Regions from separate parts of the Thioalkalivibrio sp. ALE16 genome, predicted to be linked through region 1. Evidence: predicted binding sites of a transcription regulator. Region 1 holds the regulator's gene; each other region holds the start of a gene.
What was found. The regulator FliA, encoded in region 1, starts transcription of late flagellar genes. The targets are predictions, from matches to a motif close to GCTAAAGTTNNNNNNNNNNCNGCCGATA.

Region 1 (7,515 bases):
GGGAACTGCCTAGAAGCCCAGGCTCGATAGCAGATCGTCCACCTCGTCCTGTCCTTGAACGACATCCGCGGCGGAATCTTGAGTCTTGGGCACGCTGGGACCGTGACCCTTGCGGTCCGCCTCGCGTTGTTCAAGCGACGCCTCGGCCGCCTCGACCTGCTCCATGCGCCCACTGGAGAGCCGGATCAGGGACACCAGGTTCTCTTCCAGGTCGGTCACCAGCTGGATCACGCGGCGAATCACCTGGCCGGTAATGTCCTGATAGCTCTGTGCCATCAGCACCTCGGAGAGCAGCCGGCGCAGCTCCTCGGTGTCTTCCCCCGCCTGCGCGAAGAACGTGTCGAGCTCGCGGGCAAAGTCCCGGAACTCCTCCACCGAGAGCTGGCGGTTGCGAAAGCGCGTCCACTTCGCCGTCAGGTCGGCCGCCTGCTGGCTGAACGACTCCGCGATCGGCAGGCTCGACTCGATGGCATTCATGGTGTCGTGGGCCGCCTGTTCGGTCATCGTGACCACGTAATTCAGGCGTTCCTTTGCGTCCGGGATCTCCGCCTGGGTCAGTTCGACCAGACGCGAATCGCCGCGGAAGCTTTGCAGGGCCTCGTGAAGATCACGGGTCAGCTTGCCCAGCTCGTCGAAGAGTTCGCGGTCATAGGGGCGTGCCAGATCCTGCACCAGCGCCCGGGCGCCCGTGTCGTCGCCCGCCTCCAGCGTCTTGACCAGCTGCCGCGCAAGCTCCAGCTGATCGTCGCGTGGTGGGTGTTCCTGTTCAGTCATGAGAAGCCTCTTGCGGGTACGGCGCGGAAGGTTTCGGACAACGCCCGCGGCGGTCGGTGCCACGGGCGCCGGGCATATCGGTCACAGGCGCATGATTATCCCTGTGCTTCAATGCGTTCGAAGATCTTGTCGATCTTTTCCTTCAGCGTCTCGGCGGTGAACGGCTTGACCACGTAGCCGTTCACGCCCGCCTCGGCCGCCTCGACGATCTGGTCGCGCTTGGCCTCCGCCGTCACCATCAGCACCGGCATGGACTTGAGGTTCGGGTCGGCGCGCACGGCCTTCAGCAAGTCGATCCCCGGCATGTTGGGCATGTTCCAGTCGGTGATCAGAAAGTCGAAATCCCCGTTCTGCAGCATCGGCAGCGCGGTGCTGCCGTCGTCGGCTTCCTGGGTATTGTTGAAGCCAAGATCACGCAACAGGTTCTTGATAATGCGCCGCATCGTGGAAAAGTCGTCCACGATGAGAATCTTCATTCCCTTGTCCACACGTCACTCCGGGATTCGTAGGGTGGGTTTTAGAATAACTGCAAAGCCGTACCGTCTTCGAGCCACGAACCCAGGCGGGCACGCAGTCGAATGGTGGCCTGACTTCGGATCTGGCTGACGCGCGACTCGGTCACGCCCAGCACGGCACCGATCTCGCGCAGGTTGAGCTCTTCGATGTAGTAGAGCGACAGCACCAGCCGCTCGCGTTCGGGGAGGTCGCCGAGGGCTTCGGCCAGTTCCTGACGGAACTCACCGGCCTCGAGGGTGCGGGCCGGCGACACCTCCTGCCCTTCGATCACGCGATCAGCCCCGTCGTCACCCCCGCCGAGGTCGTCCAAAGCGAACAGGTGGGCCCCGGCGTGATCCTGCAGCATCTCGTAGTACCGGTCGATCGGCACGTCCAGCTCGGCGGCGACCTCGCTGCCACGCGCCGCCCGCCCCTCGCGCGCCTCGACGGTCTGGATCGCCGCGGCAATACGCCGACTGTTGCGGTGCACCGAACGCGGTGTCCAGTCACTGCGGCGCAGCTCGTCGATCATCGCGCCACGGATGCGGATGCCGGCGTAGGTGGCAAAGGTCGCGCCCTGGCCGCCCTCGAACTGGCGCGCCGCCTCGAGCAGCCCGATCATGCCCGCCTGAATCAGATCATCCACCTGCACCGAGGCGGGGAGCCGCGCCATCAGGTGATGGGCGATGCGGTGGACCAGCTCGACGTGATCGGCAATCAGCTGTTCGTGTCCGCCGCTGGCCGCGGAGGTCGCCTGATAGCCGGAAAGTCGATTACGCGTCGTCATCATGCGCTCTGCAGCATCCGTTCCACGAAAAACCCGACGCCACCGTGGTCACCGCCCCCCACCGGCCAGCGGTCCACGGTCCGTGCCAGTTCGGCAAAGGCCTTCCCCGCCGGGCTCCCGGGGTACTGCTGTACCACTGGCGCGCGTTTCTGCACCGCCTTGCGCAGGTGATCGTCCATCGGAATATAGCCGGCCAGGTCGAGCACCACCTCCGGCAGGTAGTTGCCGCAGACGGTATTGAGCTTCTGCATCAGTCGCTCGGCGCCTTCGCGGCCGTCGACCATGTTCGTCACCATGCGGAAGCGACGCAGGCCATGATCGCGGTGCAGGACCTTGATCAGGGCATAGGCGTCGGTAATCGAGGCGGGCTCGTCGCAGACCACCACCAGGGTCTCCTGGACCGCGCGGCAGAACGACGTCACGGATTCCTGCAGGCCGGCCGCGGTGTCCACGATCAGCACATCCAGGGGTTTGCGATAGGCGCTGAAGGCATGGATCAGACCGGCATGCTCGGCCGGCGTCAGGTTGGCCATCGCCGCGATCCCCGAAGCCGAAGGCACCACCTTTACCCCGTCCGGCCCCTGGACGAGCACATCCTCCAGGCTGTCCACATCACCGGTCACCAGGTCGTGCAGCGTGCGCTCGGGACGCATCCCCAGCAGCAGGTCCACGTTGGCCAGGCCCAGATCGGCGTCGAACAGCATGACCTCGCGCCCGAGCCGGGCCAGGCCCACCGACAGGTTCACCGATACGTTGGTCTTGCCCACCCCGCCCTTGCCCGAGGCAACCGCGATGACCTTCAACGGCTTGTTAGTGCGTGGCATAGCGCCCCTTCCCGACCGGTTGAATCAGTTCCAGCGTGGCGGGCTCCGCCGCCCGTGCCGGACGTGCCTGGGCGCGCGCGCGTCGCGGCGGTTCCATCTCCGCCAGGCGCTCGGCCGCCCAGGTCTCGCGGGCATTGGCCGCTGCCCCGGGTTCATCGGCGGCATCCTCCAGGGCCAGTCGGGTCAGATACCCGGTATCGACCCGGTGAAAGTCCTCGGCAATACGCTGGCCATCACTGACGAACCCCAGCCCCAGGTGCTGATCGAGCAGTACGGACAGGACCTCGCCCAGCTCCTCGGCCTCGTCCAGCTTGGTCAGCACCAGCGCCGAGGGCTCCGCCTTGCGAAATGCCTCCAGCACCCGCCGCAATGCGCTCCCCTGGGTCGTCGCCGACACCACCAGCCAGCTCTCGGCCCGGATGTCCGGCGGCAGGTGCGCGAACAAGGATTCGTCCTCCACTGCCCGCGGGGCCAGTCCCGCCGTATCCACCAGGATCAGGTGCCCATCCTCCACGCGGCGCGCCAGTTCGCGCAACTCTCGCGCGTTCTGCAGCACCCGCACCGAGATCCCCGCCATCTGGGCGAAGGCCTGCAACTGGCGCGTGGCCCCGATGCGCTGGCTGTCCAGGGTGACCAGCGTAACCGAATCCGGGCCCATGCGGCGGATCTGGCGCAGCGCGATGCGGGCCAGCGTGGTGGTCTTGCCAACGCCGGTGGGCCCGACGAGTGCCAGCAGGCCGCCCTCGTCCAGGATGTCCGGTCGGTGGGTGGCAATCGCGCCCGACAACCGTGCCCGCAGGCGTTCCCAGGCCTGTTCCGGCGAGCTGTCATCGAGAATGCTTCCGGCCAGGCTGCGCGCCAGGGCCTCGCTGAACCCGCGGTCGATCAGGCGCGCCTTGCATTCCGCCGCCAGCGGGTGGCGGGCCGCCCAGCGCGCCTCTTCGCTCTCCGCATACTGGCGCGTCATCAGGCTGCGCAGGTCGCGCAGCTCCTGCCGCATGGCGGTCAGCTCCGGGTCGGCCGGCCACGACGCTGCGGCCTGACCGGCGCCGCGCTCGCGAGCCGGCCGGGCGGTTGTGCTCGCTTCGCGGCTCGTCGCGGGCGCGTCCTGCGCGGCTACCGGCTCCGACGCTGCGCCGTCCTCCAGCGCCGCGACCACCTCCAGCCAGCCGTCGACCCGGCGACTGGACAGGATGACCGCGTCCTCGCCCTGCTGCTCGCGCACCTGGCGCATCGCGTCACGCATGTCCCGGGCCCGATATCGTCTGACGTTCATGCTTTTTCTCCTGCGCCGCTCGCGCGGCGGAACCCTTCATCGTGTCGTTCAGGCGGACTGCTTCTGCGACTCTTCCTGGCCGACGGTGGCGACCACCCGGATCCGGCGATTGTCCGGAATCTCGGTGAAGGCCAGCACGGTCAGACTGCGGACCGCGCCGCGCAGCCACCCGGCGATCCAGGAGCGGATCTCCGGTGCCACCACCAGGACCGCCGGCTGTCCGGCCGTCTCCTGGCGGCGGGCCGCATCGGCCACCGAGCGCTGCAGCCGCTCCGCCAGCCCGGGCTCCAGTCCAACCGTGCCGCCCGAGCTCCCCTGCAGGGACTTATGCAAGAGCTGTTCCAACGACGGATCCAGCGCGATCAGGGGCAGCTCGTCCTCCGGCCCCACCAGGTCCTGCACGATCGAGCGCGCCAGGGCCACCCGCACCGCCGCGGTCAAAGTGCCGGGATCCTGACTCTTGACCCCCTCGTCTGCCAGGGTTTCGGCGATCGTGCGCAGGTCGCGGATCGAGACTTGCTCGGCCAGCAGGTTCTGCAGCACCTTCAGCACGATGGACAGGGACAGCGTCTTGGGCACCAGGTTTTCCACCAGCTTCGGCGAATGGCGCGCCAGCTGGTCGAGCAGGTGCTGCGCCTCCTCGTGGCCGATCAGGCGATGCGCGTTCTCGCGGAACACCTGTGACAGATGGGTCGCGATCACCGTGGCGCAGTCGACCACGGTATAGCCGGCACCCTGGGCCTGGTCGCGGTCCGCCGGGTCGATCCAAAGCGCATCCAGATTGAACGTCGGGTCCTTGGTCGGCGTGCCCGGCACCGTCCCGAACACCTCGCCCGGATTGATCGCCAGTTCGCGCTCGGGGAAGACCTCGGCCTCGGCCACGGTCACGCCCAGCAGGCTGATGCGGTAGGCATTCGGGCTCAGTTCGAGGTTGTCGCGGATATGCACCGGCTGCAGCAGGAATCCCAGCTCCTGCGAGAGCTTGCGCCGCACGCCCTTGATCCGGCCCATCAGCTGGCCGTCCTGGGTGCGATCCACCAGCGGGATCAGGCGATAGCCCACCTCCAGCGACACCAGATCCACCGGCGGCACGTCTTCCCAGGTCAGGTCGCGATCCTCGGACCGGGCCCCGCCCTCGTCCTCCTGCGGGATGCGCTCCACCTCCACCTCGGCCTCGCGGGCCTGGCGCTTGAGCAGGTATGCCCCGCCGAAGATAAGCGCGGCCAGGCCCAGGAACACGGCATTGGGCATGCCCGGCACGATCCCCAGTGCGGCGATCACACCCCCGGCCACGTACAGCACGCGCGGGTTGGAGAACATCTGGCCGAAGACCTGCTGCCCCATGTCCTGGCTGCTGGTCACGCGGGTCACGATGATCGCGGTCGCGGAGGACAGCACCAGCGACGGGATCTGCGCGACCAGACCATCGCCGATGGTCAGTAGCACGTAATTGGTCGCGGCATCGCCGATCGTCATGCCGTGCTGGACGGCCCCGATGGTCAGGCCGCCGATGATGTTCACGAACAGGATCAGGATGCCGGCGATCGCGTCACCGCGAACAAACTTGGAGGCCCCGTCCATGGAGCCATAGAAGTCCGCCTCGCTGGCGATCTCCTCGCGGCGCTTGCGCGCCTCTTCCTGGGTCAGGATGCCGGCGTTCAGGTCGGCGTCGATCGCCATCTGCTTGCCGGGCATGGAATCCAGGGTGAAGCGGGCGCTGACCTCGGAGACTCGCCCCGCGCCCTTGGTCACCACCACGAAGTTGATGATGATCAGGATGGCGAACACCACCAGGCCGACGGTGTAGTTGCCGCCCACCACGAAGTCGCCGAAGGCCTGGATCACCTTGCCCGCCGCGTCGGTCCCGGTATGGCCTTCCAGCAGGATCACCCGCGTAGACGCGATGTTCAGCGCCAGGCGCAGCAGCGTCGCGACCAGCAACACGGTCGGGAACACGGCGAATTCCAGCGGCCGCGGCGTATACACCGCAACCATGATCACCACCAGCGAAAGCGCGATATTGAAGGTGAACAGCACGTCCAGCGCCAGCGGCGGGAGCGGCAGCACCATCATCGACAGCATGGCGATCAGCAGGATCGGCGCGCCGAGTCCCCACTTGCCGACGTTCCCGAGGCGGTCGAAGAAGGCCATCAGCGATCCCTCCGCTTGCCGCGCTGCTTGTCCGGATCGAGGTAATCCTCCGGCACTGGCAGGTCATCCGGCATCTGCGCGTCGGCGTCGGCCCGCTTGAGCTGGTAGACATAGGCCAGGATGCGTGCGACGGCGACGAACAGGCCGTTGGGGATCTCCTGGTTCAGGTCCGTGGTGAAATAGATCGCGCGGGCGACGCGCGGCGCCTCGACGCGGACGATCGCGTGTTCGTCGGCGACCGCACGGATCGAGGCCGCGACCTCGTCGGCGCCCTTGGCCACTACCTTGGGCGCCGCCATGCGCGAGGCCTCGTAGACGATGGCCACGGCGTAATGGGTCGGGTTGGTGATGATCACGTCGGCCTTCGGGACCTCCTCCATCATCCGCCGCTGCGCCATCTCCTGCTGCAGCTGGCGGACCTTCTGCTTGACCTCCGGCTTGCCGTCGGTCTCCTTGTATTCATCCTTGACCTCCTGGCGGGTCATGCGCAGCTGCTTCTGGTGGTTCCACATCTGGAACGGCGCATCGATGGCCGCCACCACGATTAGCGCGGCCGATACCGCGATAAAGGTCCCCAGCACCAGCTGGGCGGTATGCGCGATACCCTGATGGATCGGCTCGTAGCCCAGCATCAGCAGGCGATCGGAAAAGGTGGCGAGCACCGCGACCGCGACGCTGGAGATCAGCACGAACTTGGCGAAGGTCTTGCCGAACTCCATCAGCCCCTGCCAGGAGAAGATGCGTTTGAGCCCCTTTCCGGGATTCAGCTTCGAGGCCTTCGGCGCCGCTGCCTTCCAGGAGAAGTTCGCGCCCCCGATCACGATCGGCGCCATCACCGCCGCGACGATCAGCACACCGAACAGCGGAAACAGGGTCCGCAGGGTGCGGAAGAGTTCCTGTGCCAGGTAGGGCAGCAGCAGCGAGGAGTCGTACGCCAGTTCCGGCTCGAAATCGAGACGACTGCTCATCTGTTCAGCGAGTTGCGCGCCCATGTTCGGGCCGTACATCAACATGAACGCCCCCGCGGTCATCAGCACCAGGAAGGTGCTGAGTTCGCGCGAACGCGGGACCTGGCCCTTCTCCTTCGCCTCGCGGAGGCGTTTCGGAGTGGGCTCTTCGGTTTTTTCCTGTCCGCTCTCGTTCTCGGCCATGTCAGAAGCCCATCCGGGTCTGCATCAGGGTGAAGCCCTCGAGCACCAGCTCGCCGA
Region 2 (7,515 bases), on a different contig from region 1:
TTCACCGTCTCCGGCGACGCCTCCTGTTCACCCTTGCGCATCCGGTCCAGCAGGGTCTCGACGCCGTGGGTGAACTCGGAGATCGCGCCGAATCCGAAGGTCCCGGCCCCACCCTTGATCGAATGGGCGCAGCGGAAGATGGTATTCAGGGTCTCCGGATCGCCGCCGTCCAGCGCCAGGAGTTCGGTCTCCATGCGCTCCAGCCCCTCGAAGCTCTCCTCGAGAAAGGCATCGACGAACTGGGCCATGTCGATCGACATGACTAGCGCAGCACCCGGTTCACGGTGTTCATCAGCTGGTCCGGGTCGAACGGCTTGACCAGCCAGCCGGTCGCACCCGCCGCCTTGCCTTCCTGTTTCTTCTCCGGGCCGGCCTCGGTGGTCAGCACCAGGATCGGGGTGAACTTGTAATCGCCCAGCTTGCGCAGTTCGCGGGTCAGTTGCAGCCCGTCCATGCCCGGCATGTTCACGTCGGTGATCACCAGGTCCGCCTTCGTCCCCTGGGCCTTGCCCAGGCCGTCGTTGCCGTCGCGCCCCTCGGTGACCTCGTGTCCGGCCTGCTTGAGGGTGAATGCGACCATCTGGCGCATCGAGGCAGAATCGTCCACCACCAGAACCTTAGCCATTGTGTTCTCCTGAATCGGTATCGTGTTCCTGCCCCGCACGCGCGGCGGCCGCGTCCGCACCGAGCGCCTGGAAGGCCTGCGTTAAGACGGCGCTTGCTCCGTCGATCGAAAAGCCCTGCGCATGGCGTGCCGCGCTGTGGCGTGCCATCAGCAGGACCTGAACCCCGGCGGCGTCGATATCGGCCACGGTCGTCGCGTCCACCTGAAGGTCCTCGCCGGCATCCAGCGCCACGCGCAGCTCTTGCCAGCAGGCGGTCGCGGTGTCGATGCGCAGGCGTTCGGGCAGCGCTATGGTGGTCATCGCCGTTACCTTTCCGTGAATTCGTTCACACTGTACAGGATCTGTAAAGATATTTCCCAGCTCTTTGTAAAAAACTTGTACGGCTGCGGGTGGGAAAACTTGAGGACGGATTCACATGGAAACGTCGGCAGCGCGCTGGACTTTCGTCGCGCCAGTGTGACCAGATGCCGTGTGCGCCCGCGCAAGCCCGCTTTTTCCATGCAACCTTCGACCCCGGTGAGATGCTGAGATGGAAGCCCGTTCGCTCTACCGACTACCGGCCGACCCGGCGGCCCGGCAGGCCGCCGCGGCCTGGCTGCGGACCGCCGCAGCCCGGGGGCCGGTGCTCTGGGTGGGGCGGCATGTGCCCGACGGCCTGCCGCACGTGGCGCCGGCACAGGCCGGGCACTGGCTGGGCCACGAAGTGCAGGCCCTGGTGTTCGAGGCGGGGGATCCGCTCGCCGTGGATGCGCTGGTCACCGCGGCCGGGCTGCTGCGCGGCGGGGGCACCCTGGTGGTCCTCGACGGCGTCACCGGTGAAGGCGCGTTTACCCGCCGCTGGCGGGCCGCGCTGGCCGAGGCGTGGGTGCAGACGCCCGCATCGGCGGAGGAATGGCCCGAGGTGCCGGCACGTCCGGCGCCCGCCTTTGCGTGGACGCCGGATCAGGCCGCGGCGCTGGATCGTCTCGCGCATCTTGGCGCCGACGAATGCCTGGCGCTGATCGCCCCGCGCGGTCGCGGCAAGTCGACCCTCCTGGGCGAGTTCCTCGGCGGGACACTCCGACACGGCGGGCCCGCGATCACGCTGACGGCACCGAGTCCACGGGCCGTGGGTGCCCTGCTGGCGCGCGCCCGTCGGTGGGTCGACACGCCGGAGCGTCTCTATCGGGCACCGGATGTCCTGCTGGAAGCGCCCGAGCCCGTGGATACCCTGATCATCGACGAGGCAGCGAACCTGCCGGTGGAGCGCCTGCTGCGCCTCGCCCGCCGTGCCCGGCGCCTGGTGTTGTCCACCACGACCGGCGGCTTCGAGGGGAGTGGCCAGGGCTTCCGGCTGCGCGCGCTGCCGACCCTGGAGGCGGCGGGGTTCCGGGTGCGCGTGCAGCCCATGGCGACGCCGGTGCGCTGGGCGCCGGGGGATCCGCTGGAAGACTGGCTCAACCGGTTGTTCCTGCTGGAGGCGGAAAGCCGGACCCCGGCTACCCAGGCCGTCCGTCTGCGTTGGACGACCGGGGCGGCCCTGGCGGAGTTGCCGCAGACCCTGGAGGCCGTGACGGGCCTGCTGGCGGATGCGCACTACCGGACCCGTCCGTCCGATCTGCTGCGTTGGCTGGAGGACCCCGGCGTGCGCGTGCTGTGCATGGAGGGCGTGACGGACGGGGCGCTGTTCGGCGTCGCACTGATCCAGGAGGAACCCGGCCTGGATCGGGCCCTGGCCGAGGCGGTGTGGGCGGGCGAGCGCCGTCCCCAGGGGCAGTTCCTGCCCTGCACGCTGGCCGCTCTGGGGGGCTTCGAGCTGGCGGCGGAGCGTACCTGGCGCATCCAGCGCATCGCGGTGCACCCGCGCTGGCAGGGGCGGGGCCTGGGCGGCCGCCTGCTGCGGGCGGTCGCGGATCGGGCCGTTGCCGAACGGGTGGCGCTGCTGGGGGCGAGTTTCGGGCTGCAGCCCGCATTGCTGCGGCTCTGGCAGCGGGAGGGCTACGTTCTGGTGCGCGTGGGGACCCAGCCGGACGCGGCCAGTGGTCAGGTCAGTGGTGTGGTCCTGCGCGCCCTCCGGCCCCGCACGGCCTCCGGTCTGCAGCCAATCCAGCGCGCCTTCTGGCGCGACTGGCCAGTCTGGCACCCACGCTTCCTGCCCGCATCCGCCGCCATGGTGAGTGCGGCCCTGGAGGAAACGGCCCGGCCGCTGTCGGAGGCTGACCCGGCCACCGATCTCGCGGAGGTTCGGGCCTTTGCGTACCGCGCGCGGCCGCTGGAATGGGTGTTGCCGGCCCTGTTGCGGCAGCTGGAGGCGGCCCCGCCGGCCGATCCGGAAGGCCGCCTGCTGGCGGCGACCCTGGCCGCGCCCGTCGATTGGACGCGTCTGGCCCGCGAGCTCGGGGTATCCGGGCGGCGCGGCGTCACCCGCAGGCTGCGCCGCGCCGCCCGGGCCTGGCTGGAGGCCCGTAGCCCGTAGTCCGGGTCAGAGCCGGAACTGCGCCAGGGCCTGCTGGATCTCCTTTTCCACCTGCTTGAGTTCGTCGGAGGCGGCGCTGACCCGGTCGGCGGTGTTGGCCGACTGATCCGCCTCGTCGGAGATCTGCACGATGTTGCGGTTGATATCCTCGACCACCGTGCTCTGCTGGCGCGAAGCGACCGCGATCTGCTCGGTCATCTCCACGATGGTGGTGACCGACTGCCGGATCTGCTGCAGGGCGCCGTTGACCTCGGCGGTATGCTCCATGGTCGACTCGGCCTCTTCCTGACCCTGTTCCATGGCCTTGACGGCACTGGTGGTGGCGGTTTGCAGGCGCGAGATCATGGACTCGATCTCGTCGGTGGATTCCTGCGTGCGGGTCGCCAGCTTGCGGACCTCGTCGGCGACCACCGCGAAGCCGCGGCCATGTTCGCCGGCGCGGGCGGCCTCGATGGCCGCGTTCAGGGCCAGCAGGTTGGTCTGCTCGGCGACCCCGCGGATCACCTCGAGGATGGTTCCGATCTGCTTGGAGTCCTCGCCCAGCTTGGAGACGGTCCCGGCGGCCTGCTCGACGGTGCCGAGCAGCGAGGCCATGGACTCAATGTTCTTCTCCATGACCTCGGAGCCGTTGTTCACTGCATCCCCGGCCTCCTGGCCGGCCTGGGAGGTCGCGTCGGTGTTGCGCGCGATCTCCTCGGCGCTGCTTTGCAGCTCGTTGATCGCGGTGGCGACACGCTCGGTCTCGTCGCGCTGGCGCGAGACCGCCTCGCGGGCCTCGTAGGCCTCCTGGTTCAGGTTCTCGGTGGCGCGGTTGAGTGTCTCGGTGCTGCCGCGTGCGTGGCCGATGGCCTGGGCGATCTTGTCGGTGAAGCGGTTGAAGGCGCGGCCCAGTTGCGCGGTCTCGATCAGCCCGTTCTCGTCCAGACGGCGGCTCAGATCGCCATCGCCGTCGGCGATCTCCTCGAGCGCCGCGGTGGAGTGGGCCAGCGCGCGCCGCACGACCAGGATGATGAACACCGCGCCGGCCAGCCCGAGGATCACGCCGATCAGGGCCAGGATGCCCTGGGTCGTCTGGGTGGCGCGCATGTCGGCAGTCAGGGCGGCGGCGCTGCGTTCGGCGCGGGCAGTGATGCGCTCGCTGAGTCCTTGCAGATGATCGCGGGCCTCGACCAGCAGCGGGCCGATCTCGGTCCGAATCAGGTAGGCATCCTGCAGGGCCTGTTCGCTGCCGTGGATCTCGATCAGGTCGTCCAGCGCGGTGTTCTGGGTATCCAGGGCCCCCTGGAAGTCTTCCAGCGCGATCTGCTGTTCGAAGTCGAGATCGTCGAACTGGTCCATCAGCTGCGCGGTGATGTCGTTGGTGCGGGTGGAGAACAGACGCACGTTCTCGCGGAAGGCGTCATCGCGGAAGGCGATGAACCCGCGCAGATTGGAGGTGACCTGGACCACCGACATGCGCAGCTCATGCAGGGTGTCGAGACGGTCCCAGGAACGCTGGAAGCGCGGCAGGGCCATCTCGGCGTCGATCATCATGTTGGTCTGCTGGGTCATCTCGCGGCTGGCCGGGTTGGCCCGGGCGTTGGCGATGCCCAGGGCCGGCATGTTCTCCGCCGCGTTCTCCGCCACCTCGATCAGACGATCCTCGAAGCTGGTGAACTGATCCACCAGGCGGCGTACCTCGGTCGCGCTGGCGGCGAGTTCCTCGTCGGCCGCGATGACCGGATTCTCGTTCAGGGCCCGCGTGGCCGCATCGAGCTCGCGCATCGCGTTTTGCCATGCATCGCGATGCGACTGCTCCTCGCTCATCAGGTAGAAGCCGAGAAACGCCGCGCTCTCCTGCAGCAGCTGCTCGACATCGTTGACCCGGGCGACGGCCGGGTAGTCGGCCTGCGTGAGTTGCTCGACCCCCTGACTGCCCGTGCTCATCGCGCGCAGTGCCAGCAGGGAGTTGATGATCAGGATGGCGACGACCAGGCCGAACCCGGCAATCAGCAGCCCCCGGATGGAGAGTTTGTCCAGCATGCGATGACTCCTTCAGCGCGCCCTGTCCCGGGCGCTTCGCGAACCGGCCGCGGTCTCGGAGAGCGCGGACCCGAAAGGTGACTATTCAACCCCTGTTACGGCAGACCCCCGGCAGAGTTGAGGGGTGGCCGGAAACCCGAGTGTAGACGCGCCGACGCTCAACCGGATTCCAGCTGCTCCCAGCGCTCGAAGCAGTGGGCCAGCTCGGCCTCCACGGTCTCGAGCCGCGCCTGCAGGTCGCGCATGCGTTCACCGTCGCGCAGGGCCTCGGGATCGGTCATCGCCGTGGTCAGTTCCTGTTGCTCGGTCTCCAGGGCCTCGATCCGGGCCGGGAGGGCCTCCAGTTCGCGCGCATCCTTGTAGGACAGCTTGCGCGGGGTCGCCGTAGCGTTTTCCGATGTCTGCGGCGATGGTTCGGGAGCGGGCTCGGCCCGCGGCTCCGGGGCGCCGGGTCGGGCGGCGGCCGCGGTTTCGCCCTCCAGCAGCCGCCGCGTGACACGTTCGGGCAGGTCGGACCAGCCACCCACGAACTCTTCCACCGATCCGTCGCCCGGCAGGACCAGGGTCGAGGTCGCGACATTGTCCAGGAACGAGCGGTCGTGGCTGACCACGATCACCGTCCCGGTGTACTCGATCAGGAGCTGTTCCAGCAGCTCCAGGGTCTCCACATCGAGGTCGTTGGTGGGTTCGTCGAGCACCAGCAGATTTGCCGGGCGCAGGAACAGCTTGGCCAGAAGCAGGCGGTTGCGCTCGCCCCCGGACAGCGCCGACACCGGCTGGCGGGAACGTGATGGCGGGAACAGGAAGTCTTCCAGGTAGGACAAAATGTGCCGGCTCTCGCCATTGACCATCACCCGGTCGCGCCCCTCGCCGACCGCGTCCTGCACCGTGGTGTCCTCGTCGAGATGCGCGCGCGCCTGGTCGAAGTACGCGATCTCCAGCTGGGTGCCCAGCTTCACGTGACCGGCCAGCGGCTCCATCTGTCCGAGCAGGCCGCGCAGCAGGGTCGTCTTGCCCGCGCCGTTGGGTCCGACGATACCCAGGGCATCGCCGCGTTGCAGCAGCAGGTTCACGTCCCTGACGATGGGTTTGTCGTAGCCGAAATCGGCGTGTTCCGCCTCGATCACCAGCCGGCCCGAACGCTGTTCCGGGCTCAGCTTCATCTTGACCTGGCCGCTGCGTTCGCGACGCTCGGCGCGCTTCTTGCGCAGGGCCTGCAGTGCCCGCACGCGCCCCTCGTTGCGGGTACGCCGTGCCTTGATGCCCTGGCGCACCCAGGCCTCCTCCTGCGCCAGCTTGCGGTCGAACTCCGCGCGCTGGGTGGCCTCGGTCTCCAGGCGTTCGGCCTGGCGCTCGCGGAATTCCTCGATCGACGGCGGATGTTCATACAGCTGCCCGCGGTCCAGCTCCAGGATGCGGGTGGCTACACTCTCCATGAACTGGCGGTCATGGCTGATGAAGACCACGGTCAGGCCGCTCTCGAGCAGGAACTCTTCCAGCCAGCGGATCGCGGCCACGTCGAGATGGTTGGTCGGTTCGTCGAGCAGCAGCAGCTGCGGGCGCTGCACCAGCTCGCGTGCCAGCCAGACCCGGCGCTTGAGTCCGCCGGACAGCGCGGCGAACTCCGCCTCGGGGTCCAGGCTCAGGCGGGAGATGGTGGTCTCCACCCGGTTCTGCAGGCTCCAGCCATCGATGGCGTCGAGCTGCGACTGCACTGGCCCCATCTTCTCCAGTGCATCCATGTCGCCGCCGGCCGCGGCCTGGCTCAGGTGGTGGAAGCGCTCCAGCAGGCGCCCGGCCTCGCCCAGGCCCTCGGCCACGACATCGAACACCGTCCCTTCAATGCCCGGGGGCAACTCCTGGGTCAGGTAGGCGGTGGTGAGGCCGTCCTGGCGGGTGATCTCGCCCGAATCCGCCTGTGCCTCGCCGTTGAGCACTTTGAGCAGGGTGGACTTGCCCTCTCCGTTGCGCCCGGCGACGGCGACGCGCTCGCCGGGTTCCAGGCTCAGGTTGATGCCGTCGAGCAGGGCGGCCATGCCGTAGGCCAGGTGGATGTTGCGCAGGGTAAGCAGTGCCATTCGAGTTCCGGTCGCGAGCGAGTGTTGTGGCGGGCGCCAAGACTATCACCTTGGCGTGCGAGTGGCGGCGTCCAGCCGCCTGTCCTGTTGTTGCTTCGCACGTTCATTGCGTGATGTTTACTGTGGCTTCGGTCTGCCGCCTGCCTGTTGGTGGCTGGTCCCGGTTCGGCCTCTGGGGTTTACGGTGCCGCCGGCCGGTCGTCTGACGGGTTGAGGCTGGTCCTGGTTTTGCTTCCGGTGTTTACGTGCCTCCGGTCCACATACTGCCGAGCGCTGACTCGCCAGCGCGCCGCGCCCGTTTTTGATCAACAACTGGCTTTCTTGCTTGCCCAAG
Region 3 (7,515 bases), 150 kb from region 1:
GGTGCGGCGCTGGGCCAGCTCCTGTACCGAGCTTTCATAGAAGCGGCCAAGCTCCTCGAGCGCGGCACGCAATGCCGCCCCGGAGTCATCGCGAAGCGGCACCGGCTCCGGGCCGAAGGCCCGTTCAACCAGGCTGCGCGCCTGCCGATCCAGCTCCTGGAGCTCTTCCCAGTCCTCTTCAGCCACCGCGCGCGCCATGTGGGCGCGGATCGCCTCGACGGCATCTTCGAGCGTGGCTTCCGAACCGGCCCCACTGTTCGAAGTGGCGGGACCGCTCATGGGTAAAGGCCGGACTCAAAAACCGCGCAAAGAGCCATGCAAGGCCTTCCGCTAGCCTGCCCGGCGCTGGTCAGCCGGGATCTCGTCCCAGCCCGCCTTGATCTCGCGCAGCAGCTTGGCCACCTCGTCCAGAGCCGCGGGGTCATTCTGGGCGTTCGCCTCCAGCAGACGACGGCTCATGTATTCGTACAGGGCATCCAGGTTCCCGGCCAGTTCGGCATTGTGCTTGTGGTCCAGCACGGCCCGCAGCGACTCGACGATATCGATCGCCTTGCCGATCTTCTCGCCCTTCAGGCCCACGTTACCCTGCTGCATCGCACCCTTGGCCACGGCGATCCGCTCCAGTGCGCCCTCGAAAAGCATCTGGATCAGCCGGTACGGGTCCGCTACCTGCGCCTCGGCCAGCGCGCCCGACTGCCGGTACTGGTTCACCGCTCGATTCATGCCCGGTCCGTACATGCGTTGCTCTCCGTTATCCGTTCGCCCCAGCGGCGCGACTATCGACGAGAATTGTTCTGGGCCAGCGGCATATTCGCCAGCTGGTTGGTCAGAAAGTCGCCCGTACTCTGCATCTGCGCTACGGCGGTATCCATGCGCGAGAACTGTGCGATGAGGCGGCTCTCCATGCGCTCGAGGCGGACATCCAGCCGCTCTCTCTGCTGTTCGATACGTTCCAGGTCGTTACGCAACCCGTCGGTACGGTTCCCGATCAAGCCGTCCGGTGCAACGAAGGTCCGGGTAACCTCTTCCATGCGTCCACCGACTTCACGCACGACCTGGGCAATACTATCGAAGTCGTTGTTATCCATTGCTTGATTAAAGCGACTGGTGTCGAAATTCAGCGTCCCGTCGCGATTCGAGACAATCCCCAGTTCGGCCAGCGTCTGCACCCCCGAATCCGGCACTCCGGCCTGCTGCAACAGGGCCTCACTCAAGCGGCTGCGCACACCGCGCACGGTACTGTCACCCGTCAGCACCGACGGCTCGTCGTCCTCCACGTTGTAGGACGTCAGTTCTCGGGTTTGTCCGACCAGCGTGTTGTACTGCTCGACAAAGCCCTGCAGGGCCTCGCGCAGCGCGCTCTGGTCTTCCCGCACCGAGACTGTAGCCGGGGCCGTGGAGGTGCCCTGCAACTCGATCGTGATGCCTTCAATGGCGTCGTCCAGGGTGTTGGTGGCGCTGGTCACGGTCACGCCGTCGATTACCGCCTCGGCATTCTGCGCGGCACGCGTCTCGACCAGGTTGCTGCCATCCAGTCGCGCCAGACCGCTGCCGGCCGGGTCCTCGGTCGCGGTCAGCGAGATGGTGTTGTCCGCGCCCGTCTCGGTGGAATTCAGCACCAGCCGCGCACCGTTACCATCGTTCACGATAGACGCACGCACGCCCGCACCGGCCTCGTTAATGGCATCGCGTACATCGCGCAGCGTTTCGCCTTCTTCGACATTGATCGTCACCGGGCTGCGATCCCCCAGCTGCAACTGCAACTGCCCGGCCCCGACTTCGGCATCACCGTCCGCAAAATCCCCTGCGGCAGTGGCGAGGGCCTGCGCCTGCGCCAGCTGGTTCACCTGCAGTGAGAACGCGCCATTGGCCGCGGTGCCGTCGGCACTCACGTTCGCCACGCTGTCGTCGGAGATCGAGGCCGTCTGATTCAGTTCAAATCCGGACAGAGACAGCAGCGAACCCTGGAGCTGTTCGATCCCGTTGCGCAGGTTCCCGAAGGCCGAAATCTGTGCCTCGATGCGCTCCTCGCGCTGGTTGAACCGCTGCTCCTTCGGAACGCGTTCGGCGTTCAGCAGGTCGCCTACAATCTGGTTCAGATCCAGCCCGGACCCAACACCCATCGCACTGATTGCCATCGTATTGCTCCTCGCAGGTCGACGTCTCGACCGCCTCTGTGCACGTACAACCTCTATAACGACAGCCTAGCGCAAATCTTGATCCCCCACTGCGAAAAATCTGCGCAGCCGCAACACAAAAAAAGGCCGCACCTCGGGGGATGCGGCCTGTCGGGACCGGGCGGGCACTCACGACCGGCGCAAGTGATCCCCGGGAATCGGCCGGGCTTCATTCGAAGGCCGACGCGGACCCGCTTACTGCAAAAGGGCCAGCACGTTCTGCGGCACCGCATTGGCCTGCGACAGCACTGAGGTACCCGCCTGCTGCAGCACCTGGGCGCGGGTCAGCTCCGCCGTCTCAACCGCGAAGTCCGCATCGCGGATCCGCGAACGCGCGTCCGACAGGTTCTCGGCACTCACACCCAGGTTGTCGATCGTGGACTCGAAGCGCACCTGCACCGCCCCCAGCTCCGCGCGCAGGCTGCTCACCTGGCTCAGCGCCCCGTCCAGCGCACCGAGCGCCTGGGTCGCGCTCTCGCGAGTGATTACGTCGATGTCGTTCAGGTTCACCTGTGTCATGGATGTCCCGCCAGCAAAGAGGGGGAAGGTCACTGTTGCACCGTCCGAATCCCGTACGGTAATCCAATCATCCGCGATGAATTCCGCATCAAAGGCCCCGTTGATCACGATCGCGGTATTGCCGTCGTTGGCCACCCGCAGGGCTGCGCTCAGCCCGGCGTCGGCGATGGTGCTGTTATCGGCCGCCGAATCCTGGATCGCGCTGTTGATCCCACGCACCAGCTCCTCCAGCGAGGTCACCCCGGAAAAGGTTGTGGTCACCTCATCGCCCGTAGCTACGCCATCTTCATATAGGGTGATGTCAAAGGGACCCGAGAACGTCAACCCATCTTCGATCTGCTCCTGGCTGAATCGCGCGGCGGAGATCGCCTCGGTTGTACCGAGCTGGGAGGTCCGCGAGTCCACGCCGCTGACCGCAATGGTCTGGCCCTGGTTCGCGCCCACCTGGAAGAACAGGTCCTCCACACTGCCGTCCAGCACACGGCCACCGTTGAACTCGGTGCTGTTGGCGATCCGCGAGACCTCGGCCATCAGCTGCTGAACCTCGTCGTTCAGCGCCTGACGGTCGGAAGCCGAGTTGGAATCGTTCGCCGCCTGCACCGCCAACTCTCGTGCACGCTGCAGCGCATCGCCCACGGTACTCAGCGCACCCTCGGCCGTCTGCGCGAACGAAATCCGTCATTGGAATTACGCACCGCCTGGTTCAGACCGCGAATCTGGGTGCTGAAACGCTCGGAAATGGCCAGACCGGCCGCGTCATTCTTGGCGCTGTTGATCCGCAGGCCCGAGGACAGACGCTCCAGACTCTGCGCCAGTGCGCCCTGAGAATTCCCCAGATTGCGCTGCGCGTTCAGGGACAAAACGTTGGTGTTGATAACCTGGGACATTACCCCCTCCCTGTAAGCCCCGAAACTGGGGCAACGAAGGCCCAATTAGCCCTCTCTATGCACCTTTATCTGCCGGAGACCCGGCATCTTTAGACCCGGCCGGCAGTTTCTTGCCGTGCGTCCGGCAACCCCCCGTCACCACAATCAAAAAGGGCCGACCCCGAACCCGGGACCGGCCCTTCTGGGCACCATCATGCGGACCGGTGCGGCGCGTCCCGAAAGGCATCAGGCCTGATCCTCCAGGCCTGTACCGCCCAGCTCCTGATCACTCTGGAATCGCTCCACCAGGGCCAGCACGGCCTCCGGCGGGATCTGCCGGATCACCTCTTCGCGTTCTCCATCCATCACCGTGATCACCGTGCGGCCACTGGCATCATCCACACTGAACTCCAGCGCCCGCTTGGTGGATTGCAGGTAGGAATTGATCGACTCCACCACCTGATTGACCTCGTCCATGTCCATGGCCTCGATCGCCGGGCCCGTGGAAGCTGGAGCCGTCGATTCCGTACTACTGCCCGTACGCGCAACGGCCTCCGGCCGCACCTCGCCACGAACAAGACCCACGCCAGGCCCCGGGGCCTTGGCCCCTTCGCCCCCGCGCGGGTTCACTGCCACCAGCGGTGATGTGATATTGCCAATTCCATCACTCATATCGCTGTCCTCTTCAGAAGGGGAGGATGACGCCCTCGCCATCCTCCCTCAACCAGAAGCTCGAGTGATCGAGCTTACTGCAGCAGGGCCAGCACGTTCTGCGGAACCGCGTTGGCCTGCGACAGCACCGAGGTACCCGCCTGCTGCAGCACCTGGGCGCGGGTCAGCTCAGCCGTCTCGGCCGCGAAGTCCGCATCACGGATCCGCGAACGAGCGTCCGACAGGTTCTCCGAACTCACACCCAAATTGTCGATCGTCGACTCGAATCGAACCTGCACCGCACCCAGTTCTGCCCGCAGGCTGTTCACCTGGGTCAGCGCACCATCCAGCGCACCAATCGCCTGCGTAGCCGATTCACGCGTGATCACATCAATACCATTCAGGTTGACGTCCTCCGAGGTGACAGCACCTGTGCCTGCTGTCTCGGAGAAGAGATCAACCGTACTTGAGTCCTCGAGCGTAATCTGGCCCCCACTTACCTCTAAACCTTCAGTTCCCAGCTGCGAGGTAATGGCCAAGGTTGTGTTGCCCTCGTTGTCCACGCGAAGCGCCGCCCGTAGGTTGGCATTCGCCACCTCCAACGCATTGGCGTCCCCACCAGCCACAACATCGGTGATCTCGGAATTCACGAGGCGGACCACATCCTCCAGAGTTTCGGCACCTGACAAGTCAACAGTGATGTCAGCGAATGCATCTCCTGATATCTGGATATCAGAAAAAGCCGTATCCGTATCAATCTCACCGATTTCCTCTTGACTCAGCCCGTTGGCCCCAACTACCTCGGTCACGCCCAGCTCCGAGGTCCGCGAGTCCACGCCACTGACCGCAATGGTCTGGCCCTGGTTGGCCCCCACCTGGAAGAACAGGTCTTCAACACTGCCATCCAGGACGCGACCGCCATTGAACTCGGTACTATTCGCAATGCGCGACACCTCCGACATCAACTGCTGAACCTCATCATTCAGTGCCTGACGGTCGGAAGCGGAGTTCGAATCGTTCGCGGCCTGCACCGCCAGCTCGCGCGCACGCTGCAACGCGTCGCCCACAGTACCCAGCGCGCCCTCCGCCGTCTGCGCAAAAGAAATGCCGTCGTTGGAGTTGCGCACGGCCTGGTTCAGACCGCGGATCTGGGTGCTGAAACGCTCGGAAATAGCCAGACCGGCCGCGTCGTCCTTGGCGCTGTTAATGCGTAGGCCCGAGGACAAACGCTCCAGACTCTGGGCCAGCGCACCCTGGGAGTTCCCCAGATTGCGCTGCGCGTTCAGGGAAAGAACGTTGGTATTAATCACTTGAGACATGGTCGCTCTCCTGTAGAGTCGTACTCGCCACCTCGGGCGGTTCAGCCGACGGACTCAGCCCGCCTTCAACAAAGTTAACGACACCCAGACACCATCCTTTAGCCCCAAACCGGAATTTTTTTCAAATCCGTTGCGGTTCTTTCTCGAGACCACAAAAAAAGGCCGACCCATGGGGTCGACCCTCTCAAATTGCCTCTAAGTTCCTGGGGCACAAGCCCGGTTGTGAGGCTCAGGCCTTGTCCGCCAGCCCCGTACCACCGAGCTCCTGCTCGCTCTGCAACTGTTCCACCAGGGCCAGCACGGCCTCCGGCGGGATCTGCCGGATCACCTCTTCGCGTTCTCCGTCCATCACCGTGATCACCGTGCGGCCACTGCTGTCGTCCACGCTGAACTCCAGCGCCCGCTTGGTGGATTGAAGGTAGGAATTGATCGACTCCACCACCTGATTGACCTCGTCCATATCCATGGCCTCGATCGCCGGGCCGGCGGAACCTGGAGCCGTTGATTCCGAACGATTGTCCGCTCGAGCCACGGCCTCCGGCCGCACCTCGCCACGAACAAGACCCGCACCGAGACCCGGGACCTTGGCCCCCTCGCCCCCGCGCGGGTTCACTGCAACGAGCGGTGATGTGAAATTGCCGATTCCATCACTCATATCGCTGTCCTCTTCAGAAGGGGAGGACGGCGCTCTCGCCATCCCCCCTCAACCAGAAGCCCGAGTGATCGAGCTTACTGCAGCAGGGCCAGCACGTTCTGCGGAACCGCGTTGGCCTGCGACAGCACCGAGGTACCCGCCTGCTGCAGCACCTGGGCGCGGGTCAGCTCAGCCGTCTCGGCCGCGAAGTCCGCATCACGGATCCGCGAACGAGCGTCCGACAGGTTCTCCGAACTCACACCCAAATTGTCGATCGTCGACTCGAATCGAACCTGCACCGCACCCAGTTCTGCCCGCAGGCTGTTCACCTGGGTCAGCGCACCATCCAGCGCACCAATCGCCTGCGTAGCCGATTCACGCGTGATCACGTCAATCTCATTCAGGTTGACGTCATCAGCCGTGGAAGTACCAATTAGATCCACGTTGTCCTGCGGAGCGTCGGCGTCCGTAGAAACTACGCCCCCGTCAACCTCCAGGCCTTCGGTCCCAAAGGCGGAAGTAATCGCGATGGTCGTCTCGCCATCATTGTTTACGCGGAGCGAAGCCTGAAGATTTGCGTTCGCCACTTCCAGTGCATTGTCGTCACCCGTGGCGACGGTATCTGCAATCTGGCTATTGATGGCACGCACCGCATCTTCAAGAGTGTCAACATCCGTGAACTCGACCGTAATCTGATCAAAATCGGCACCGTCGATCGTAAGGTTGGTGATGCCCGTTATACTCGCATTGTTGATCGTCTCCTGCGTAAGACCGTTTTCACCCGCCACTTCGGTCACGCCCAGCTCGGAGGTACGCGAGTCCACGCCGCTCACCGCGATGGTCTGACCCTGGTTCGCCCCCACCTGGAAGAACAGGTCCTCGACACTGCCATCCAGCACGCGACCGCCATTGAACTCGGTGCTGTTCGCAATGCGCGAAACCTCCGACATCAGCTGCTGAACCTCATCGTTCAGTGCCTGGCGGTCGGAAGCGGAGTTCGAATCGTTCGCGGCCTGCACCGCCAGCTCGCGCGCACGCTGCAACGCGTCGCCCACAGTACCCAGCGCGCCCTCCGCCGTCTGCGCAAAAGAAATGCCGTCGTTGGAGTTGCGCACGGCCTGGTTCAGACCGCGGATCTGGGTGCTGAAACGCTCGGAAATAGCCAGACCGGCCGCGTCATCCTTGGCACTGTTAATCCGCAGGCCCGAGGACAGACGCTCCAGACTCTGGGCCAGGGCCCCCTGGGAGTTCCCGAGGTTGCGTTGCGCGTTCAGCGAAAGAACGTTGGTGTTGATCACTTGAGACATGGTCGCTCTCCTGTAGAGTCGTACTCGCCGCCTCGGGCGGTT
Region 4 (7,515 bases), on a different contig from region 1:
CGTCTGCCCCGCCGGCTCGGCCGCAATCAAGGGCCGCAAGGAGGGCTACGGGATCGCCAGTCTGGAGTTCGCCAGCGGCCAGTTCCGCCTGCTGGAGGTGCGCGACGCGACCGAACTGGCCGCCGAGCTGGCGCGTCTGGACCCGGTGGAATGCCTGATCCCCGATCAGGCCGCGCCGATCCCCGGGATCGACGGATTCGCGCCACAACGCCACGCGGACTGGCACTTCGACGGCGTCTCCGCGCGGCGCGTGCTCACCACACACTTCGGCACCCGCGACCTCTCCGGCTTCGGCTGCGACGGCCTCGACCTCGGCATCGCCGCCGCCGGCGCCCTGCTCGCCTACGTGCAGAACCGCTATCGCGGCGATCTCGCCCACATCACCGGTCTGGCGCACGAACTGCGCAGCCAGATGCTGGTGCTCGACCCGGCCACCCGCCGCAACCTGGAACTGACCCGGACGCTCGGCGGCGAACGCCAGGGATCGCTGCTGGCCCTGCTGGACACCACCCGCTCGGCGATGGGTTCGCGCCGGCTGCTGCAGTGGCTGCACCAGCCGCTGCGCGACCGCGCCATTATCCGCGAGCGCCAGACCGCCATCACCGCGCTGCTGGAGGCCGGCGCCACCACGCCCCTGCGCGAGGCCCTGGCCGGTAGTGCGGATGTCGAACGCATCCTGTCGCGCATCGTCCTCGGCAGCGCGCGCCCACGCGACCTGACCGCCCTGCTCGCGAGCCTCGAACGCCTGCCGCCGCTGCACCAGGCCCTGACGCCCGTGGCCGGGAACAGCGACGCCCTGCAGGCCCTGCATCAGGCCCTGGCCCCGGAGGCCGACCTGAGCACCACTCTGGCCGCCGCGCTGGTCGAGGAGCCCCCGCTGCGCGTCACCGACGGCGGCATGATCCGACCGGGCTTCGATGCCGAGCTGGACCGCCTGCGCGCACTGGAGCACGACGCCGACTCGTTCCTGCGCGAGATCGAGGCACGCGAGCGCGAGGCCACCGGCATCCCCACCCTGAAGGTCGCCTACAACCGCGTGCACGGTTACTACATCGAGGTCTCGCGCACGCGCTCGGCGGAGCTGCCCGGACGCTTCATGCGCCGCCAGACCCTGAAGAACGCCGAGCGCTACACCACCGAGGAACTCAAGCGCTTCGAGGACGAGATCCTCTCCGCCCGCGAGCAGGCGATGGCCCGCGAGCGCGCCCTGTTCGACGGCCTGATCACCGAGCTTCAGGGCCGCGCCCCGCGCCTGCGCGCCATCGCCGACGCGCTCGCCGAACTGGACGCCCTCGCCTGCCTGGCCGAGCGCGCCCAGCGCCTGGACTGGCACTGCCCGGAACTGGTGGAGAATCCCGGCATCCGCATCGAGCAGGGGCGCCACCCGGTGGTGGAGGCCGGTCTGGACGCGCCGTTTGTCGCCAACGACACCGAACTGGACCCCGAAGAGCGCCGCCTGCTGGTGATCACCGGGCCCAACATGGGCGGCAAGTCCACCTACATGCGCCAGACGGCCCTGATCGTGCTGCTGGCCTGCATGGGCAGCTTCGTGCCGGCCGCGCGGGCGCAGATCGGGCCGGTGGACCGCATCTTCACCCGCATCGGGGCCTCCGACGACCTGACCTCCGGGCGCTCCACCTTCATGGTGGAGATGACCGAAGCCGCGAATATCCTGCACAACGCCGGTCCCGAAAGCCTGGTGCTGATGGACGAGATCGGGCGCGGCACCAGCACCTTCGACGGGCTGGCGCTCGCGCTGGCCTGCGCCGAACGCCTGGCGCGCCACAACCGCGCGCTGACCCTGTTCGCCACGCATTACTTCGAGCTGACCGCACTGGCCGAACGCGAAGCGGCCGTGGCCAACGTGCACACCGACGCCATGGAGCACGAACACAGCATCGTGTTCCTGCACCAGGTCCGCGAGGGGCCGGCCAACCAGAGCTACGGGTTGCAGGTCGCGCAACTGGCCGGGGTACCGGCCGACGTGCTGAAACTCGCCCGCACCCACCTGCGCGAGCTGGAGGACCGCGCCGCGGCCGCCGACTCGCCCCAGCTCGGCCTGTTCACCGCGCCGCCCGGGCCAGCGGCCGCCGAGCCGGAGCCCGAGGCGCGCCCCGCGCCGGCCCCGGAAGAACGCGCCCTGAAGGCCCTGTTCGACACCCTGGACCCGGACGAGATGTCCCCGCGCGAGGCCCTGGACGCGCTCTACCGCATGAAGGACGCGCTGCGCAACCCGGATTGACGCGCTCGTTGTGCGGTCCTGAAGGGGCCGTGGCAACCACTTTCGGAACCATCGGAATTCACCGAGGGACCCCGCGCCGGGGGTCCACCGAGAGATCGCCACGTCGCTTCGCTCCTCGCGATGACGGAGAAGGGGATGGCCGCTCCTGGCAATGATGGATTAAGGGGAGGGTTGCGCCCTGCGATGAGGGGTTGAGGAGTGACCACTCCTTGCGGTGACGAGATGGTTTCCCTGTCATTGCGAGGTCCCGGAAGGGCCGCGGCAATCGGTCCGCCGCTGGCGCGAAGCCCCCGAATGTGGCCAGGGTTCGCCCGGGATTCCCGACAGCCGCGGGGGAGGCGTTACAATGCGGCGAAATCCTGCCGGCTGTCGGTGCCACGGCCGGTTCACGCTCGGCCAGGGCGGTCAGCGGAAACGACCGGTCACAAGACTGAACAAAAAGGGAGAAACACCATGACGTTCGTCGTTATCGATAACTGCATCAAGTGCAAGTACACCGACTGCGTCGAGGTCTGCCCCGTCGACTGCTTCCACGAAGGCCCGAACTTCCTGGCCATCGATCCGGACGAGTGCATCGACTGCACCCTGTGCGAACCGGAATGTCCGGCCGAAGCCATACTGCCAGAGGACGACGTACCAGAGGACCAGATGCATTTCATCGAGCTGAATGCCGAGCTCTCGCGCACCTGGCCGGTGATCACCGCGCGCAAGGACCCGCCGGAAGACGCCGAGGAATGGGACGGCGTCGAGAACAAGTTGCAGTACCTGGAACGCTAATCCGGGAACGGACGGCTGCGGGCCCTCGCGCGTGCGGCCGTCTTAACCGCTTGCAAACGCCCGCCTGAGCTCAGGCGCGCTCGCCGTCGATCCGGAAACGCTCCATCCCCGCGCCCAGATCCTGGCTCAGACGCTGGAGCTGGTCCGCCACCTCGCGGCTGGCGACCGAATCCTCGGCCACCGCTCGGGCGACCTCCGACACGTGCTCCACATTCTCCGCGGTTTCGCCCGTCACGCGGGTCTGCTCCTCGGCGGCCAGGGCAATCTGGTCGTTCATCTGCCGGATATGGGTCACGGCGTCGGCAATAGCCTGCAGGGCATGCGTGGCCTCACGTACCCGATCCACCCCGGCCGCCGCCTGCTCGCCGGCCTCGCGGCTCGCCACCTCCGCGCGCCTGGCGCCTTCCTGCAGGCGTTCGACGATACCCCGAATCTCCTCGGTGGACTCACCGGTCTGCGAGGCCAGCCTACGCACCTCGTCGGCTACCACCGCAAAGCCACGGCCCTGCTCGCCGGCCCGTGCCGCCTCGATAGCGGCGTTCAGGGCCAGGAGGTTGGTCTTTTCGGCGACTGATTGAATAACCTCGAGCACACCGCCCACCGTCTCCGCCTGGGCCACGAGATCGCGCACCCCGGCGCCGGACGTCTCCACCTGCTGCGCCAGGGACTCGATCTTGGCAACCGTATCCTGCAGCTCCGCCCGTACACTACGCCCCTGTTCATCCGCGCTGCCGGTGGCCGCCGCGGCATCGCGGGCATGGCCCGAGACCTCGCGCGCGCTGGCCTCCATCTCGGTAACCGCCGATGCGATCTGATCGGTATTCGACTGTTGGCTTTGCGCCGCCTGTTCGCTGCGGTTGACCGTCGTCCCCAACCGTGCCGACATCTCCCCCAGGGCCGAGGCGGTCGCACGAGTCTCCAGCACCGCACGCCGCACCGCGCCGAGGTAATCGCCCAGTTGCCGGGCAATGGCGCTATGCCCCTGCGCCGCATCCAGGCTCAGGTTCACAACACCATCCCGGACCTGGAGCTGAGCAGTGATGGCATGCAGTTCCTCGGCTTCTTGGCCCTCGCGATGCAGCAGCCGGGCCATGTACACCAGCAAGCCGGTCTGGAACACCACGAACGCCGCGTGCAGCATCACCAGCCCCAGCCCGTGTGCGTGGCCCGCGTGCGGCGGGAAGACGTAAACCCCCACCCCGGCCTCCTGCAGGTAATGAAACGACAGGTGATGGACCGCGATCACGGCCGCGGCAAGTACCAATACACGCCAGTCGCGGTAGTAGAGCAGGAAGGCCAGCAGCACGAAGATCGCGAAGTGCATCTCGATCATGCCCTGCCCCTGATGGATCATCAGCGCCGCAAAGCCCATCAGGAAACCGCCATTCACCAGCCGGTTAAGAAGGCTCCCGGGTGATGCCCACAAAAGCGTCCCCGCGATGGCCAGCGCCGGCAGGCCGAACGCGAGCGCGGCGGTCAGGGTGCCGTGCCAGGCGGAAAGCCCCAGTGTCAGGATGAAGAGAAATCCCATGACCGCGACCATGATGCGATCGCCCTGGCGATGCAGACGGTCAAGGGTGAAGGCGTCGGTCGTCATGTCGTGAACCCAAGGCAGTGCCGAGCGCGGAATGCACCTCGGTCCAGATTACGGATAGAGCGGCGGGCACCGGCGCGGGTTCCCGATCCCGGGGCCCGGACGCACATAACGCCCTCCATATATTGCGATAACGGCACGCTGCCGGAAGACTTGAGCGCGCACGGCCCGCTGCAGTCGCCTGCCGGCATGCGGCATCGCTGCAAGACCCGGCGCGGTTTGCCAGCAGCTGCCGTACCGGAGTAGCGCGTCAGCGCGGCAGTCACTGCATCGGCTCCGCACAGCGCGCGGCCCGAGCACAAGTGCAAGACCCAGCCAGCCTCCCCGTGGAGATCCGGGGGCCATGTCTCGCTGGCGGATCAGTCCGGATTCACCCGCTTTTCTCATGTATTTCCGTCGCTTACGGAATTTGTCAACGCAAGCGACGTGAACCGGTGTTCCATCAGCGGTACAGATGACCCTGAGCGTAGCCAGTGAATGCATCCCAAGCCATTGAAATAAAAAAGAACTGACCATCTGGCCCAAGCCTTGCAGAAAATTGGACCGTAATGCCCAGTGCCAGGCACCGGGTCATTACGACGTCCACAAATGCAGTTCCGCTATCACAAGGAGATTCATCATGGACTTCAAAAAAACGCTTATTGCTTCCACGATCGCACTTGCCTTCGGCCTGAGTTCCGGTCTGGCACTGGCCAATCCGACCAACACGGCGGAAGGCGAGGTCGGCGACCAAACCGCTACCGCCTCCTCGACCGCCGACAATGGCGGCGCATCCGCGAACGAGAACTCGCTGGCGGTGGCGATCAATGACTCCGATCTGTCCGACAGTTCCGACAACAGCACCAGTGTGGCCGACTCCGGCAACACCACGGTCTCGGATTCGGGCAACGACAGCTCCGACAACAGTCTGAACATCGCCGACTCCGGCAACGACAGTTCGGACAACAGCACCAATGTGGCGGATTCCGGAAACACCACGGTCTCCGACTCGGGCAACGACAGTTCCGACAACAGCCTGAACATCGCTGACTCGGGCAACGACAACTCGGACAACAGCCTGAACATCGCCGACTCGGGCAATGACAACTCGGACAACAGCCTGAACATCGCCGACTCGGGCAATGACAACTCGGATAACAGCCTGAACATCTCCGATTCGGGCAACGACAGCTCCGACAACAGCTCGGCCAATGCCGACGACAACAGTGCCGCGGCCAACAACGGCTCCACTGCCAGCGTGACCCGCGATCAGAGCGACAACTCGGACAACAGCCTGGCGGTCATGGATTCCGGCAACAACACCGCCACCGACAGCTTCAACACCATGCTGCAGGTCAACGCGGTGGTGAGCCAGAACGAGCTGTCCGGCACGGTCACCGGGAACTATGTGGACATCGCCGAGGGTGCGCGCAACATCGCCCGCAACTCGATCGGTTCCGATTCCTTCGTGGCCCCCGCCGGCATCACCCAGGTCTCGCAGAACAGCGGGGCCAACAGCCTGACGCAACAGCAGGTATCGGTGCAGGCACACCTCAATCTGGGCAACTAGTCCGTGCCACGCGGCGGGTCCGAGACCCGTCGCGTCACGGCCCTGCACTGGAGAATCCGGTCATGCGCCTCCATCCGAGATATTCGCAATCCTTGTTCACCCGATCCTTGTTCACCCGATCCTTGTTCACCCGATCCTTGTTCGCTGCGATGCTGGGCACGCTGCTCCTGGCGGCCGGTTCCGCCAGCGCGGCCGACCCTCGCGACAGTCAAACAAACCTCGCCGCATCCGGCACGCTGGACCTTCAGGGCCTGACGACGGTGGATGCCGACACCCTCAACCAGCAACGGGCGCGCCAGGGGGTCAGCAACATCCAGCTGGGCCAGGTCCACTCCCAGATCGCCCTGCATGACAACGTCGTCATGGGCGGCCATGGCGGCACCAACCTGATCGCGCCGGGCGCGTTCGACAATGCCCGCGGGTTTTCCACCGTCATCCAGAACACCGGCCATAACGTGGCCATCCAGGAATCCATGATCGTGAACGTCACGATCCATCCGTGAACATGCGGCACCACCACCTTCTGCTTGCGCCGGGGATCCTGGTGCTTGCCCTGCTGGCACCCCAGGCGCTGCAGGCCCAGGCGGGCGGGGCGCAGGTTCCCGGGATGATTGGCAGCATGAACGTCCCGGTCGAGAGCATGAAGGCCCTGCGCTTTCGCTCGGTGGTCCCGCAGCAATACGACTTCAGCTGCGGCTCCGCCGCACTGGCCACCCTGCTCAGTTACCACTACGACCGGCCCACGGTGGAAACCACCACCTTTGACGGCATGTTCCGCCGCGGTGACCAGGACCTGATCCGGGCCCAGGGCTTTTCGCTGCTGGACATGAAGAACTACCTCGGGGCGGATGCCGGCCTGGCGGCGGACGGCTTCCGGATCGGCCTGGACGACCTGGAGGGGCTGGGCGTGCCCGCCATCGCGATGATCGAGACGCGCGGCTATCGGCACTTTGTGGTCATCAAGGGCCTGCGCGAGGGCGAGGTCCTGGTCGGGGACCCGGCCCTGGGATTGAAGAGCTACCGCCGACCCGAGTTCGAGGCGGTCTGGGTAAACGACATCCTGTTCATCATCCGCGAAGAGGTCGAGCGCGCCCGCGCGAACTTCAACGCCCCCCAGACGTGGGCCGCCATCACCCGCGCACCCGTCGAGGACGGCGTGGTGCGCCGCGACCTGGCCAGTTTCACCCTGAATCTGCCACGGGCCCGGGAATGGTAACGTCCATGGCCCCCATATCCCCGCAGCGATGCGATGCCTCGCCCCCCCGAGGGCCGCGGACCGGTTCGACGCTTGCCCGCCTGGCGCTTTGCATCCTCGCCGTCGGCCTGCCCGTCGCGGCCCAGGCACTGGAAACG

Region 2: the regulator FliA is predicted to act here: its motif matches at 5,199-5,226, upstream of F627_RS0104040 (methyl-accepting chemotaxis protein).
Region 3: the regulator FliA is predicted to act here: its motif matches at 5,608-5,635, upstream of F627_RS0105435 (flagellin).
Region 4: the regulator FliA is predicted to act here: its motif matches at 4,745-4,772, upstream of F627_RS0103325 (methyl-accepting chemotaxis protein).

The regions. Positions count from the first base shown of each region.
Region 1 covers NZ_KB906358.1:149,553-157,067, forward strand. The annotation lists gene F627_RS0106105 (protein phosphatase CheZ) at 10-774, opposite strand; gene cheY (chemotaxis response regulator CheY) at 870-1,250, opposite strand; gene F627_RS0106115 (RNA polymerase sigma factor FliA) at 1,292-2,059, opposite strand; gene F627_RS0106120 (MinD/ParA family protein) at 2,056-2,880, opposite strand; partial or broken gene flhF (flagellar biosynthesis protein FlhF) at 3,049-4,156, opposite strand; gene flhA (flagellar biosynthesis protein FlhA) at 4,205-6,307, opposite strand; gene flhB (flagellar biosynthesis protein FlhB) at 6,307-7,458, opposite strand; gene fliR (flagellar biosynthetic protein FliR) at 7,460-7,515, opposite strand, start outside.
Region 2 covers NZ_KB906356.1:123,642-131,156, forward strand. The annotation lists gene F627_RS0104020 (chemotaxis protein CheA) at 1-260, opposite strand, end outside; gene F627_RS0104025 (response regulator) at 263-625, opposite strand; gene F627_RS0104030 (STAS domain-containing protein) at 618-926, opposite strand; gene F627_RS0104035 (GNAT family N-acetyltransferase) at 1,156-3,081, shown strand; gene F627_RS0104040 (methyl-accepting chemotaxis protein) at 3,088-5,103, opposite strand; gene F627_RS0104045 (ATP-binding cassette domain-containing protein) at 5,262-7,181, opposite strand.
Region 3 covers NZ_KB906358.1:477-7,991, reverse strand. The annotation lists gene F627_RS0105460 (flagellar protein FliT) at 1-279, opposite strand, end outside; gene fliS (flagellar export chaperone FliS) at 331-738, opposite strand; gene fliD (flagellar filament capping protein FliD) at 777-2,138, opposite strand; partial or broken gene F627_RS15565 (flagellin) at 2,373-3,583, opposite strand; gene F627_RS17280 (flagellar protein FlaG) at 3,809-4,234, opposite strand; gene F627_RS0105435 (flagellin) at 4,309-5,532, opposite strand; gene F627_RS17275 (flagellar protein FlaG) at 5,762-6,187, opposite strand; gene F627_RS0105425 (flagellin) at 6,262-7,473, opposite strand.
Region 4 covers NZ_KB906355.1:292,553-300,067, reverse strand. The annotation lists gene mutS (DNA mismatch repair protein MutS) at 1-2,242, shown strand, start outside; gene fdxA (ferredoxin FdxA) at 2,696-3,019, shown strand; gene F627_RS0103325 (methyl-accepting chemotaxis protein) at 3,090-4,616, opposite strand; gene F627_RS0103320 (hypothetical protein) at 5,233-6,162, shown strand; gene F627_RS0103315 (hypothetical protein) at 6,312-6,665, shown strand; gene F627_RS0103310 (C39 family peptidase) at 6,662-7,378, shown strand; gene F627_RS0103305 (hypothetical protein) at 7,459-7,515, shown strand, end outside.